2 regions of the Streptomyces deserti genome follow, and region 1 is predicted to be linked to the other one. Evidence: riboswitches for the same ligand, from Rfam matches in the RefSeq annotation. Region 1 holds a riboswitch; the other holds the start of a gene.
What was found. Region 1 has a riboswitch for cobalamin ahead of ACYVMZ_RS28400 (CbtB domain-containing protein). Riboswitches for the same ligand answer to the same signal wherever they lie in the genome.
Positions count from the first base shown of each region.

Region 1 (5,640 bases):
CGGCCACGTCGAACTCGCCCAGCAACGCCACGATCGCCGCCACCGGCAACCGCATCGGCCGAGTGCCGTCGCCGGAGAAGATCTCCTCGAGGTGGGCCGATGTCTCCGACGGCCACCTCGCGCCAGGGAACGCGCACCCGAACATCACCTGACTGACCTGGTTGAGTAACAGCTCGATGCCCGGTCGGACGCCGAGTGAAGCACACTCGCGACAGAGGGCTCGCCTGCCGCCCTGGCCGTGAGCGCCTGCAACACCACGATCCGCCGTCATTGCATCGACGGGGGCGGCGGGCCGTCTGGGCCGGACGTAGCCGGCGAGACCAGGCCGCCCAGCAGGCTCAAGCAGATCCAGTACCGCCCGGATTTCGTCGACAGCTGCCTTGCGGGCACCGGCCTCATCACGGACGACTGAGCGGCGCTGCAGATTCGTCAGTCGACGTAGTACCGGTCGTAGACGGCGGAGTACTCCTCCACTGAGAAGCCCTCGAATTCACCGTCCGCCTCGAGCTCGCGCAGTCGACCCAGTGCTGCCGCCGCAGAAGGTGCACGGTTGGCCGAGAGGTGGGCCTTCGTGGTGTCGAGCCCGTGCCCAAGCAGGAGTTCGGTGTCGATCGAGCACGCTGCGTCGAAGCTGGCTTGCTTCGCACTCCAGACCAGGAGCACGTCGTCGAGGTCGCCGCTGTTGAACAGTTGGACGCAGCAGAGCTTCATCAGCACGGTGTCGCCCTCGCCCTGGGCGTCGCTCACGCGCCGTGTGCTCTCTGAGGAGTGCACGGATCTCGTCGAGGTCCGCGCCGACGGGGCGAAGCCCGTAGCGGCGCAAGCTTTCCTGTTCATCCATCGCTGGTCTGCTTGATCGTCCGGCCCGGCCCGTGGCCTATCGGCCCTGCCCATCGCGTTCGGTCGGACGACGGCCCCCTGCCGGTCACAGTATGCACACCGAGGGCCGGCCCATGTGGGTCGCGGCGGCCACCGGCGCAGGTGACCGATGGCCCACGCCACCCGACATCGCCCAATCAAGTTGAGTAGCCAAAATCCAAGGAGATCAGCCTCGATCGTTCATGAGTCCTCGTCGGTTTGCTGACGGGGGCTTCCCCAGCGCAGGCCCATCACGCGAACCATCCCACCGAGCCTGCCACCGACCGCGAGCCACCGCAGGTTTGGGCACGCCCAGCACTCGATAATCCTTCGTCACACCGAGACGTCAGCGGCGCACCCGCGGCATCCCCAACCCGATCCACGAGATGATCTCGCGCTGGATCTCGTTGTTGCCGCCGCCGAAGGTGAAGATGACCGCCGAGCGGTAACCGCGCTCCAGTTCGCCGTGCAGGACCGCCCCGGCCGAGCCCTCCTTGAGCGCGCCCGGGGCGGCGACGATCTCCATGAGCCAGGCGTAGGCGTCGCGCCGGGCCTCCGAGCCGTACACCTTGACGGCGGAGGCGTCCTGCGGGGTGAGGGTGCCGTCCTGGACGGCGGCGACCATCCGCCAGTTGAGGAGTTTCAGTGCGTCGAGCCGGGCGTGGGTCTGGGCGAGGCGGCGGCGTACCCAGGGCAGGTCGGCGACGCGGCGGCCGTCGGCGAGCTTGGTCTCCATGGCCCAGCGCTGCACGTCGTGCAGGGCGCGGATCGCCATGGTGCCGTGGGCAGCGAGGGTGACGCGTTCGTGGTTGAGCTGGTTGGTGATCAGCCGCCAGCCCTGGTTCTCGGCGCCGACCCGGTGGGTGACGGGGACGCGGACGTTCTCGTAGTAACTGGCCGTGGTGTCGTGTCCGGCGAGGGTGCGGATGACGGTGCACGAGTAGCCGGGGTCCGTGGTCGGCACCAGCAGCAGGGTGATGCCCTTGTGCGGCGGGGCGTCCGGATCCGTACGCACGGCCAGCCACACCCAGTCGGCGGTGTCGCCGTTGGTGGTCCAGATCTTCTGGCCGTTGACGACATACGTGTCACCGTCCCGCACCGCGCGCGTCCGCAGGGACGCCAAGTCCGTGCCCGCGTCGGGCTCGCTGTAGCCGATGGCGAAGTCGATCTCTCCGGAGAGGATCCTCGGCAGGAAGTACGCCCTCTGCTCCTCGGTGCCGTACCGCATGATCGTCGGGCCGACGGTGTTGAGCGCCATCAGCGGCAGCGGTACGCCGGCCTGGGCGGCCTCGTCGAAGAAGATGAACTGTTCCATCGCGGTCAGGCCGCGTCCGCCGTACTCCTTCGGCCAGCCCACGCCGAGCCAGCCGTCCGCGCCGAGCCGCCGGATGGTCTCGCGGTAGAACCGCTTCTGGGCGGCCGGGTCAAAGTGCCGGGCGGAGGCGCCGGTCGGGACCAACTCGGTGAAGTAGGCGCGCAGTTCGGTCCGCAGCCGCTGCTGCTCGGGCGTGTAGTCGAGATGCACGGCGCCTCCAGGCTCCCAAGGCCGGTCCTGACGGCGCACACCGTAGAACGTGTTTCAGAAATTGGGAATGGCGCGGCAGGGGAAAGCACCTACGGGTCGCGGCGACAGGGAACAGGGCCCCCGGGATGCCGGGGGCCCTGTCGGTGGGATGTCGGGCGGGGTGAACAGGTCAGTGCGGCACGGGAGTCGGCCGCGCGGCGGTGGGCTGGTGCGTGGTGGGCCGGGGGGCGAGCACCCGTTCCGCCAGGGCCCCGAAGATCAGCCCGAAGGCGGTCCACAGGGTCACCTGGACGGTCAGCGCCGCCAGGCGGAACTGCCACAGCAGGGTGGCGGGGAACTCCTTGGGGACGTTGTCGTAGGAGGGCAGGAAGGCGTACGCGAGACCGACGACGAGGACGAAGAACGCCCCGGCGGCGCTCGTGGCGTTCCAGTTGCCCAGGCGCGGCGCGAGGCGCTTGCCCAGGATCACGGTGGCCACGGCCAGCAGCACGCTCAGCACCACCATCAGGGAGTACAGGGCGGTGCGCTGGTCGAGGGTGTCGGGGTCGCCGACGGCCGGCGGGTTGGCCGGGTACTTCAGGAACGGCACGACGTACACGGTGAGCAGGCCGGCCACCGCGAGGAGCAGCGCGCTCGCGCGCGGCCCGAAGCGGCCGATCCGGCCGAGCGCGACGCAGTACGCGAGGGCGGCGATGCCGCCGAAGGCGACGCCGTAGACGAGGACACCGGTGGACAGGCCCGCGGTGGACTGCATCGTGCGGCTGACGATCTCCTCCCCGCCGTGCTCGTGGGCGTGCGCCTCCTCGAAGGCGATCGCCGCGTCGACGCGGGGTTCGCCGAGGAAGTAGGCGACGACGAGGGCGAGCAGCCCGGCGGCGAGACCCGCGAGCATGCCGCGCACCAGAAGGGTGCGGACGGTTGTCGAGTTCATGAGCTCGTACGTTCCTCCCCCGCCGTCAGTGGCAGGGGAAGCCGAGCAGGTGGCGGGCGTCGTGCACCCACTCGTGCACGTCCTCCCCGGCCAGCACGGATGTGGCGCCCTGCTCGGCGCCGACGAAGTAGAGCAGGACCAGCATCAGGATGCCGAAGAAGACCGCCCAGGGGGCGATCGCGCCGAGCGGCAGCTTGGCGGGGGCGGTAGTGGTGGCGGGGGTGGTGGCCGGTTGGGCGGCGGACTGCGCCATGGCAGAACCTCCTGGGAAACTCGCGTCCCGAATCGGTGGTGCACGAACGACGGCAGGGGGTCTGACTCACCGGGCCCGCACTCGCGTGCGTGCCCGGCATACAGTGGCGCGACCGTGCCGGAGTCCCACCGGCTTCCGCCGTGCCGTCGTGAATGTCGACGAGACCGTACCGCGTCGTGCGGATCCGGCCAAGGGCGCGCGGAAGGCCGCGAGCGCCCCTCGGAGTGGGATACATGCCGTCAAGTGGCGGACGAGTAAAGGATGTTGAGCGCAGGAGTGGACGGATGACCAGCCGAGTGATGTTGATCTCACCCGCGATCACCGCGGCCCTGCGGGAGGCCCGCTTCGACGACGGCTGTCCCCTCGACGCGTCCGGGCTGCGACACGCCCGTACGGCCGCCGGCTCGCTTCCGGCGGCCCGGCAGGCCTGGGCCTCCCCCACCGTGCGCTGCCGGGAGACGGCCGACGCCCTCGGCCTCGACGCCGTCGCCGTCCCGGAGCTGGCGGGACTGGATGCCGGACGGTGGCGGGGGGCGACCCTGGCGGAGGTGGGCGCGCGCGAGCCGGAGGCCCTCGCCCGGTGGCTGACGGACCCCGGCGCGGCACCGCACGGCGGAGAGTCGGTACGCGCACTCTGCGACCGGGTCGCGGCCTGGCTGGAGACAGCCGCCGCGGTGGCGGGCCGGACCGTGGCCGTGGTCGAGCCGGAGGTCGTACGGGCCGTGGTGGTACAGGTGCTCGGGGCCCCGGAGACCGCGTTCTGGCGCACGGACGTCCCACCGCTGACGGCGGTGGAGGTCAGCGGCCGGTCGGGCCGCTGGAACGTACGGTTGGGGCAGCCGCTCGAGGTGTAGCACAACGGCCCATCGCCGTACGCGCCCCCCGCGAGGCTCGGCAAGCGCCACGAACCGAGCACCGGATCCGACGCCGCCCGCTCATCGGCCGAAGGCCGCCAGTGATCGGCGCGGCGGCGTACGCCGGGCAGCCGGCCGACCACCACCCCGTCGGCCGCCCTCGCCCCCGCCCCCGCTCGCCGCAGGCGTCAGTCGTTCACGCCTCCCACGGTGTGCACCCGCACCGCCGGTCGCGGAGCACGCCGCTCGTCAGTTCAAGGTCGCGAGGAAGTCCGTGCAAGCCCGGGCGCACGCCCGGCACGCACTCGCCGTCTCCTCCGCGCCCGGGTGCGCGTCGAAGACGTGCGCGCTCTCCAGGCACACCGTCCTGCACCACTCCACCTGCATGCGGATGGCGCTCTCGTCCACCTGGTTCTGTTCGGACAGCACACGGCAGGTCGCGTCGCACACCTCCGCGCACATGATGCCCTTGCGTCGTACGAGTTCCTGGTTCTCGGTTCCGTCGGGATCCACGAGGCTCGCGCGCAGCGCACACGCCCGCGCGCACTCCGTGCACGCCTGAGCGCAGGCGAAGCGGTCCTCCAGGAACCGGAACAGCTCCTGCTGCGATGTCGTCGAAGTCACACCGCGCGGGTAGCCCCCGTCCATGCCGTCAAACCCCGTGCTCGCAAGGGTTCCGCCCGGTTTTTCCGGGCCCCCTGCCGGGCACTCGTCCGGCCCCGGAAGCGACGACGGACGGAGGTGGGTGAGATGCCCGGACGACAGGAGCTTCCGTCGACCCTGGAGCGCTCCTCGAAGGACGCCCAGCGCACCTGGATCAAGGCGCACGACTCGGCCGTGGAGCAGTACGGCGAGGGCGAGCGCGCGCATCGCGTGGCCTACGGCGCGCTGAAGCACATGTACGAGAAGGTCGGCGACCACTGGGAGCGCAAGGAGGGCGGCCGCAAGGGCCCCTCGGACCCCCGGTCGGCGCGGCCCCGCCAGCAGGGCGGCCGCAGCGGCGAGGGCGTGGACGAGCACGCCTCCAAGGAACACCTGTACGACGTCGCGAAGCGGCTCGGTGTCGAGGGCCGGTCGCGGATGTCGAAGGGGGAGCTGCTCGACGCGATCCGCAAGGCGAACCGTTCGCGGACCCGGGCCGCGCGGGAGAGGTGAGCGGTTCATGGAGAGGACCAGGGGTACTCGCGTGCCATGAACATCGCATGGATGGAGCTGGCCG
Region 1 is NZ_BAAGRZ010000022.1:25,133-30,772, forward strand. It holds gene ACYVMZ_RS28380 (hypothetical protein) at 1-152, shown strand, start outside; gene ACYVMZ_RS28385 (hypothetical protein) at 430-747, opposite strand; gene ACYVMZ_RS28390 (acyl-CoA dehydrogenase family protein) at 1,205-2,383, opposite strand; gene ACYVMZ_RS28395 (CbtA family protein) at 2,553-3,314, opposite strand; gene ACYVMZ_RS28400 (CbtB domain-containing protein) at 3,340-3,567, opposite strand; cobalamin riboswitch at 3,602-3,751, opposite strand; gene ACYVMZ_RS28405 (histidine phosphatase family protein) at 3,852-4,421, shown strand; gene ACYVMZ_RS28410 (ferredoxin) at 4,671-5,069, opposite strand; gene ACYVMZ_RS28415 (ChaB family protein) at 5,172-5,576, shown strand; gene ACYVMZ_RS28420 (DUF6479 family protein) at 5,613-5,640, shown strand, end outside.

Region 2 (5,640 bases), on a different contig from region 1:
CTGCTCGGCGAAGGCGGCAGCGGCTGCGGGCGAGGCGAACAGGCGGCGCAGCCGGGCCAGCGTGGTGCCCGCGCGGAACGGATCGCCCGACGCGGTCCCGTGGTACAGCTCGGACAGCCAGTGCGAGAACTCCTGGTAGTCCCACACCCGCCGCAGACACGCCTCCGAATAGCCGTCCAGCCCGCTCGCGTCGCCGCCGTGGAGGTGCGCGACGAGCGCGTCGCCGAGCAGGAACGCGTCGTGCAGGGCGAGATTCATGCCCTTGGCGCCGATGGGCGCGACGAGGTGGGCCGCGTCACCGGCCAGGAAGAGCCGCCCGAACGCCATCGGTTCGACCACGTAGTCGTGCATGTCCAGCACGCGCTTCTCGATCAGCGGCCCCTCCGTCAGGGGCGGGACACCGGCCGCCCCGAGCCGCTGCTGGAGCTCCGCCCAGACGCGCTCGTGCGGCCAGTTCTCCGGGTCGTCGCCCGGTGGGCACTGGAGGTAGTAGCGGGTCACCTCGGCGCTGCGGGGCATGTGCCCGGCGAATCCGCTGGGGTGGCAGCCGAACAGCACGGAGTCGGAGGACTGCGGCGCCTGAGCGAGCAGCGCCAGCCAGCCGATGCCGTAGTCGTGCCGCGCGATGCGCGCCCGCCCCGGCGGCAGCGAGGCCCGCGTCACGCCGCGCGCCCCGTCGCAGCCCGCGACGAAGTCACAGGTGACGACCTGCCGCAGCCCCGTCTCGGGGCAGGTGTACGACACCGACGGACGGTCGGTGTCCAGGTCGTGGACCCGCACGTCCCGTATGCCGAACCGTATCTCCCCGCCCCGTACGTCCGCGTACTCGCGTACCAGGTCCGTCACCAGGAACTGCTGCGGATAGACGAAGTGATGGCATCCCGTCAGCTCCCCGTAGGGGAACCGGTACGTCTCCCCGCCGAAGCGGAACTCGCACGCGCTGTGCAGCTGCGCCCGGTCCAGCAGGTTCCGCGCGAGGCCGCGCTTTTCTAGGCCGCGCACGGCCCACTCCTCGATCACCCCGGCGCGGGGCCGCTGTTCGATGAACTCCCGGGTCTCGGTCTCCAGGACCAGGCAGTCGACGCCGGCGGCCCGCAGGGTGTTGCCGACGGTGAGCCCGGCGGGGCCGGCGCCCACGACGACGACCGGAAAGCGTTGCGGGGCGGCCGAGTCGGGGTGGGGAGTGATGTCAGTCACCGGCTCATTATGCGGCGGGTGTCAGTGCGCGGGCAGGTCCGCGACGACGACTTCCTCGATGCTCCGCTCGATCTCCCGGGGCCGGGGCGCGGAGGCCTTCGCCCAGTGGTAGACGGCCAGGGAGAAGACGGCGACGACCAGGATGTCCCACCACAGGCCGATGTGGCCCTGGCCGCCGAAGCCGCCCTGCCAGGAGATGACGCCCATGCCCAGCAGGTAGGCGGGCAGCCACTGGGCGGCCTTGAAGTCGAGCCGGGGCGCGTTCGGCAGGCGGCGGCGGACGGCGTACCAGGCGTATCCGCCGAGCAGTACGTAGCCGAGGACGATCGCCACGCCCAGCCGCCACAGGGTGTCCCAGCCGGACCAGTAGATGATGAGGTTGGCGACCACGAACGACAGGGGCGCGATCACCGTGCCGCCGGGCAGGCGGTAGGGGCGCTCGTGGTGCGGCAGCCGGTCGGCGAAGACGCCGTACGCCAGCGGGGCGCCCGCGTACATCAGGACGCTCGCCGAGGTGATGAAGCCGACCAGCTGCTGCCAGCTCGGGAAGGGCAGGAAGCAGACCACGCCGGTCACGAAGGCGACGATCAGCCCGAACCAGGGCACTCCGCGCGCGTCGGTGCGGGTGAAGACCTTCGGCGCGTAGCCGTTCCTGGCCAGGCCGTAGGAGACGCGGGAGGTGGCGGTGGTGTAGATCAGGCCGGTGCCGCCGGGGGAGACCACCGCGTCCAGGTACAGCACCACGCCCAGCCAGCCGAGGCCGAGCAGCGTCGCCAGGCCCGCCCAGGGACCGCTGCTCCCGGGGTACTCCAGCTTCGCCCAGCCGTGCGCGAAGGAGCTCAGCGGGAGCGCGGCGATGAACACGATCTGGAGCAGGACGTAGACGACCGCGCCGATGGCGACCGAGCCGAGGGTCGCGCGCGGCAGGTCCCGCCTCGGGTCGCGGCTCTCGCCCGCCAGCTGGATGGCCTGCTCGAAGCCCAGCAGGGCGAAGATGATGCCGCTGGAACTGATGGCGGTCAGCACGCCCTTGGCGCCGAACGGAGCGAATCCGTGCTCGGTGAAGTTGCCCGGGTGGAAGTTGCCCGCCGCGATGATGAAGATCGCCGCGAGGGGCACGGCCACCTTCCACCAGGTGGCCGCGCTGTTGGTGTGCGCCAGCACCCGCACGCCGAGGAAGTTGATCACGACGAACACGGCCATCAGGACGACGGCCACGACGAACCCGCTCATCGTCAGCGTGCCGTCCTCGGCGTGCTGGAAGCCCTGCGCCCAGTGCCAGTGCCCGGCGTAGCCGATCATCGCCTCGACCTCGATCGGCGCCACGGTCGCCGCCTGCAGCCAGGAGAACCAGCCGAAGGACATGCCGGCCAGGCCGCCGAACGCGTAGTGCGGATAGCGGGCCGTGCCGCCCGCGACCGGGAACATGCCGCCGAGTTCCGCGTGCACCAGCGCCAGCAGCACGATCGCCACCGCGCCGATCACCCACGACAGGATCGCCGCCGGACCGGCCGCCACGACCGCCTTCTCGGCGCCGTACAACCAGCCCGACCCGATGATGGAACCGACCGAGGCCCACATGAGCCCGATCAGCCCGACGTCCCGTCGCAGCCCGCCCGGCCTCCCTTTCGCCCCCGCCACTGCCTGGTCGACGCTTACCATTTCCACAGGGGCCCCTCATGAAATGAACAAAAGCGTTCAGTGAGCAAGAGGCCGTCAGATTAGGAATGAATTGCCGGCAGGCAGAAGGCCGTTGCCGTGCATTTGACCGGATGCGGGGATTTCCTGGAAAGGGCTTCAGGATTCCTGTACACGGCAATGAGGGAGTCGTTAAGTCCCAGGCCTCAGCCCAGCCGCGGGATCTCGATCGCCGGGCAGCGGTCCATCACCATCTCCAGTCCTGCCGCGCGCGTCCGTTCGTACGCGGCCTCGTCGATGACACCGAGCTGGAACCACACCGCCTTGGCGCCCTTCGCGACCGCCTCGTCCGCGACCTTCCCGGCCAGGTCGCTGTTCACGAACACGTCGACCACGTCCACCTCGAAGGGAATGTCCGCGAGCGAGGCGTATCCCCGCTCGCCGTGCACCGTCTCCGCCCTGGGGTGCACGGGCACGATGCGCTTGCCGTAGCGCTGCAGCACATCGGCGACGCCGTACGCCGCGCGCCGCTGGTTCGACGACAGGCCCACCACGGCCCAGGTGTCGCCGAGCCCGGTGAGGATCTTGCGGACCGTTGCCTCGTCGCCGTACACCGTCGGCCTCCTCGGGATGGGACATGGGGAAGAGCTGTCGTCCGGACAACGACGCACGGGGCCCGGTGATTCCCCGCGCCCGCCGTGATAGCTTGCCGAGGCCAGTCGAACCCATGTACGTGGGTCAGGGAATCCGGTGTGAATCCGGAACTGACGCGCAGCGGTGAGGGGGACGGGCGGGGCCTCGGCCACTGGAGGACGACAGTCCTCCGGGAAGGCGCCCCCTCCGGAGGAACCCGAGTCCGAAGACCTGCTGGCAGCCCCCGCGGCCGACGCACGGCGGGGGAGCACCGTACGACCGGGCTCCGCGTTCGAGCCCTCGACGACCTAGGACGATTCCGTGCCCCTCGCGCGACCCGCCCGCGCCGCCGCCCTGCTCGCGGCCGGCTCCCTGCTCCTGACCGGCTGCGGCGACACCACCGCCGCCGGTACGAAGGCCGCCGTCACCCTCGACAACTGCGGCCGCACCGTACGCGTCGACGCGCCCCCGGAACGCGCCGTCTCCCTCAACCAGGGCACCACCGAGATCCTGCTCTCCCTCGGCCTCGCCGACCGCCTGGCGGGGACGGCCACCTGGACCGACCCCGTGCTGAAGGGACTTCAGAAGGCGAACGCGCGCGTGCCGCGCCTCGCCGACGACAACCCCTCCTTCGAACGGGTCCTGGACGCCGACCCCGACTTCGTCGCCGCGTCGTTCGTCTCCACCCTGGGCAAGGGCGGTGTGGCCACGCGGGAGCAGTTCGAGAAGCTGGGCGTGCCGACGTACGTCTCGCCGTCCGACTGCGCGGGCAAGGACAACACCGGTGACGGCGACGGGGCGCGTGACGAAGCCCTGGACATCGACACCGTGTACGGCGAAGTCCGCGACCTCGCCGCCGTGTTCGGGGTGGAGGAGCGCGGCGAGAAGCTCGTCGCCTCCCTGGAGCGGCGCATGGCGAAGGCCACGGCGGGCATCGACGCCTCGGACGTGACCCTCCTGTACTGGTTCGCCAACTCCGAGTCGCCCTACATGGCCGGCTGCTGCGGGGCGCCCGGCGTCATCACCCGCGCCCTGGGCGCGAAGAACGTCTTCGACGACACCCGCGAGGAATGGCCGCAGATCAACTGGGAGACGGTCGCCGACCGCAACCCCGACGTGCTCGTGATCGGTGACCTGACCCGCAAGTCGCAGACCGCCGAGTCGGCGGCGAAGAAGATCGCCTTCCTGGAGTCCGACCCCGTGACGAGGAACATGGACGCCGTCCGGCACAAGCGGTACGTGCTGCTGAGCGGGCAGGCCATGAACCCGACGATCCGCACGGTCCAGGGCGTGGAGCACGTGGCCGCGGGACTACGTGAGTTCGGGCTCGTGAAGTGACCGTGCGCGGGGTGGCGCTCGGTGCGGCCGGGGCTCTGCTCCTGGCCACCTCCCTCGCCGTCGCCATCACCATCGGTCCGGCGGACATCGGGGTCGGGGAGGTGTGGTCGACCGTCGTCGCCCATCTCGGCCTGGGCGCTTCGGAGTTGACGCCGATCAGGGACGGCATCGTATGGCAGCTGCGGCTGCCGCGCACCCTCCTCGCGGCCGTGTGCGGGGCCGGGCTCGCCGTGTGCGGCGTGGTGCTGCAGTCGCTGCTGCGCAACCCGCTCGCCGACCCGTTCGTGCTGGGTGTGTCGTCGGGCGCGTCGACGGGTGCGGTCGTCGTGGTCGTGCTGGGCGTGGGCGGCGGGGCCGTCTCGGTGCCCGCGGGGGCGTTCCTGGGCGCGCTGGTCTCCTTCGCGCTGGTCCTGCTGCTCAGCCACACCCTCGGCGGCACCACCGACCGGGTGGTGCTGGCGGGTGTCGCCGCCATGCAGCTGTTCTCCGCGCTCACCTCCTTCGTCGTGATGACCGCCGCCGACGCCGAGACCACCCGGGGCGTGCTGTTCTGGCTGCTCGGCTCGCTCGGCGGCGCCGGCTGGACGGACGTGTGGCTGTGCCTGGGCGTGCTGGCCGTGGCGCTGGTGGTGTGCCTGTCGTACGCCCGCACCCTCGACGCCTTCGCCTTCGGCCAGGAGGCGGCGGCCGCCCTGGGAGTGTCCGTCGCCCGTACCCGGCTGGTGCTGCTGTGCGCCACGGCCCTGCTCACGGCCGCGCTGGTCAGCTCGGCCGGGGCGATCGGGTTCGTCGGGCTCGTCCTGCCGCACGCCGCCCGTGCCCTGGTCGGGCCCG
Region 2 is NZ_BAAGRZ010000003.1:17,410-23,049, forward strand. It holds gene ACYVMZ_RS08320 (4-hydroxybenzoate 3-monooxygenase) at 1-1,188, opposite strand, end outside; gene ACYVMZ_RS08325 (APC family permease) at 1,219-2,859, opposite strand; gene ACYVMZ_RS08330 (CoA-binding protein) at 3,042-3,449, opposite strand; cobalamin riboswitch at 3,535-3,721, shown strand; gene ACYVMZ_RS08335 (ABC transporter substrate-binding protein) at 3,790-4,806, shown strand; gene ACYVMZ_RS08340 (FecCD family ABC transporter permease) at 4,803-5,640, shown strand, end outside.
Region 2: it holds a riboswitch for cobalamin, as region 1 does, so the genes downstream of both, ACYVMZ_RS08335 (ABC transporter substrate-binding protein) here and ACYVMZ_RS28400 (CbtB domain-containing protein) in region 1, are expected to answer to the same signal.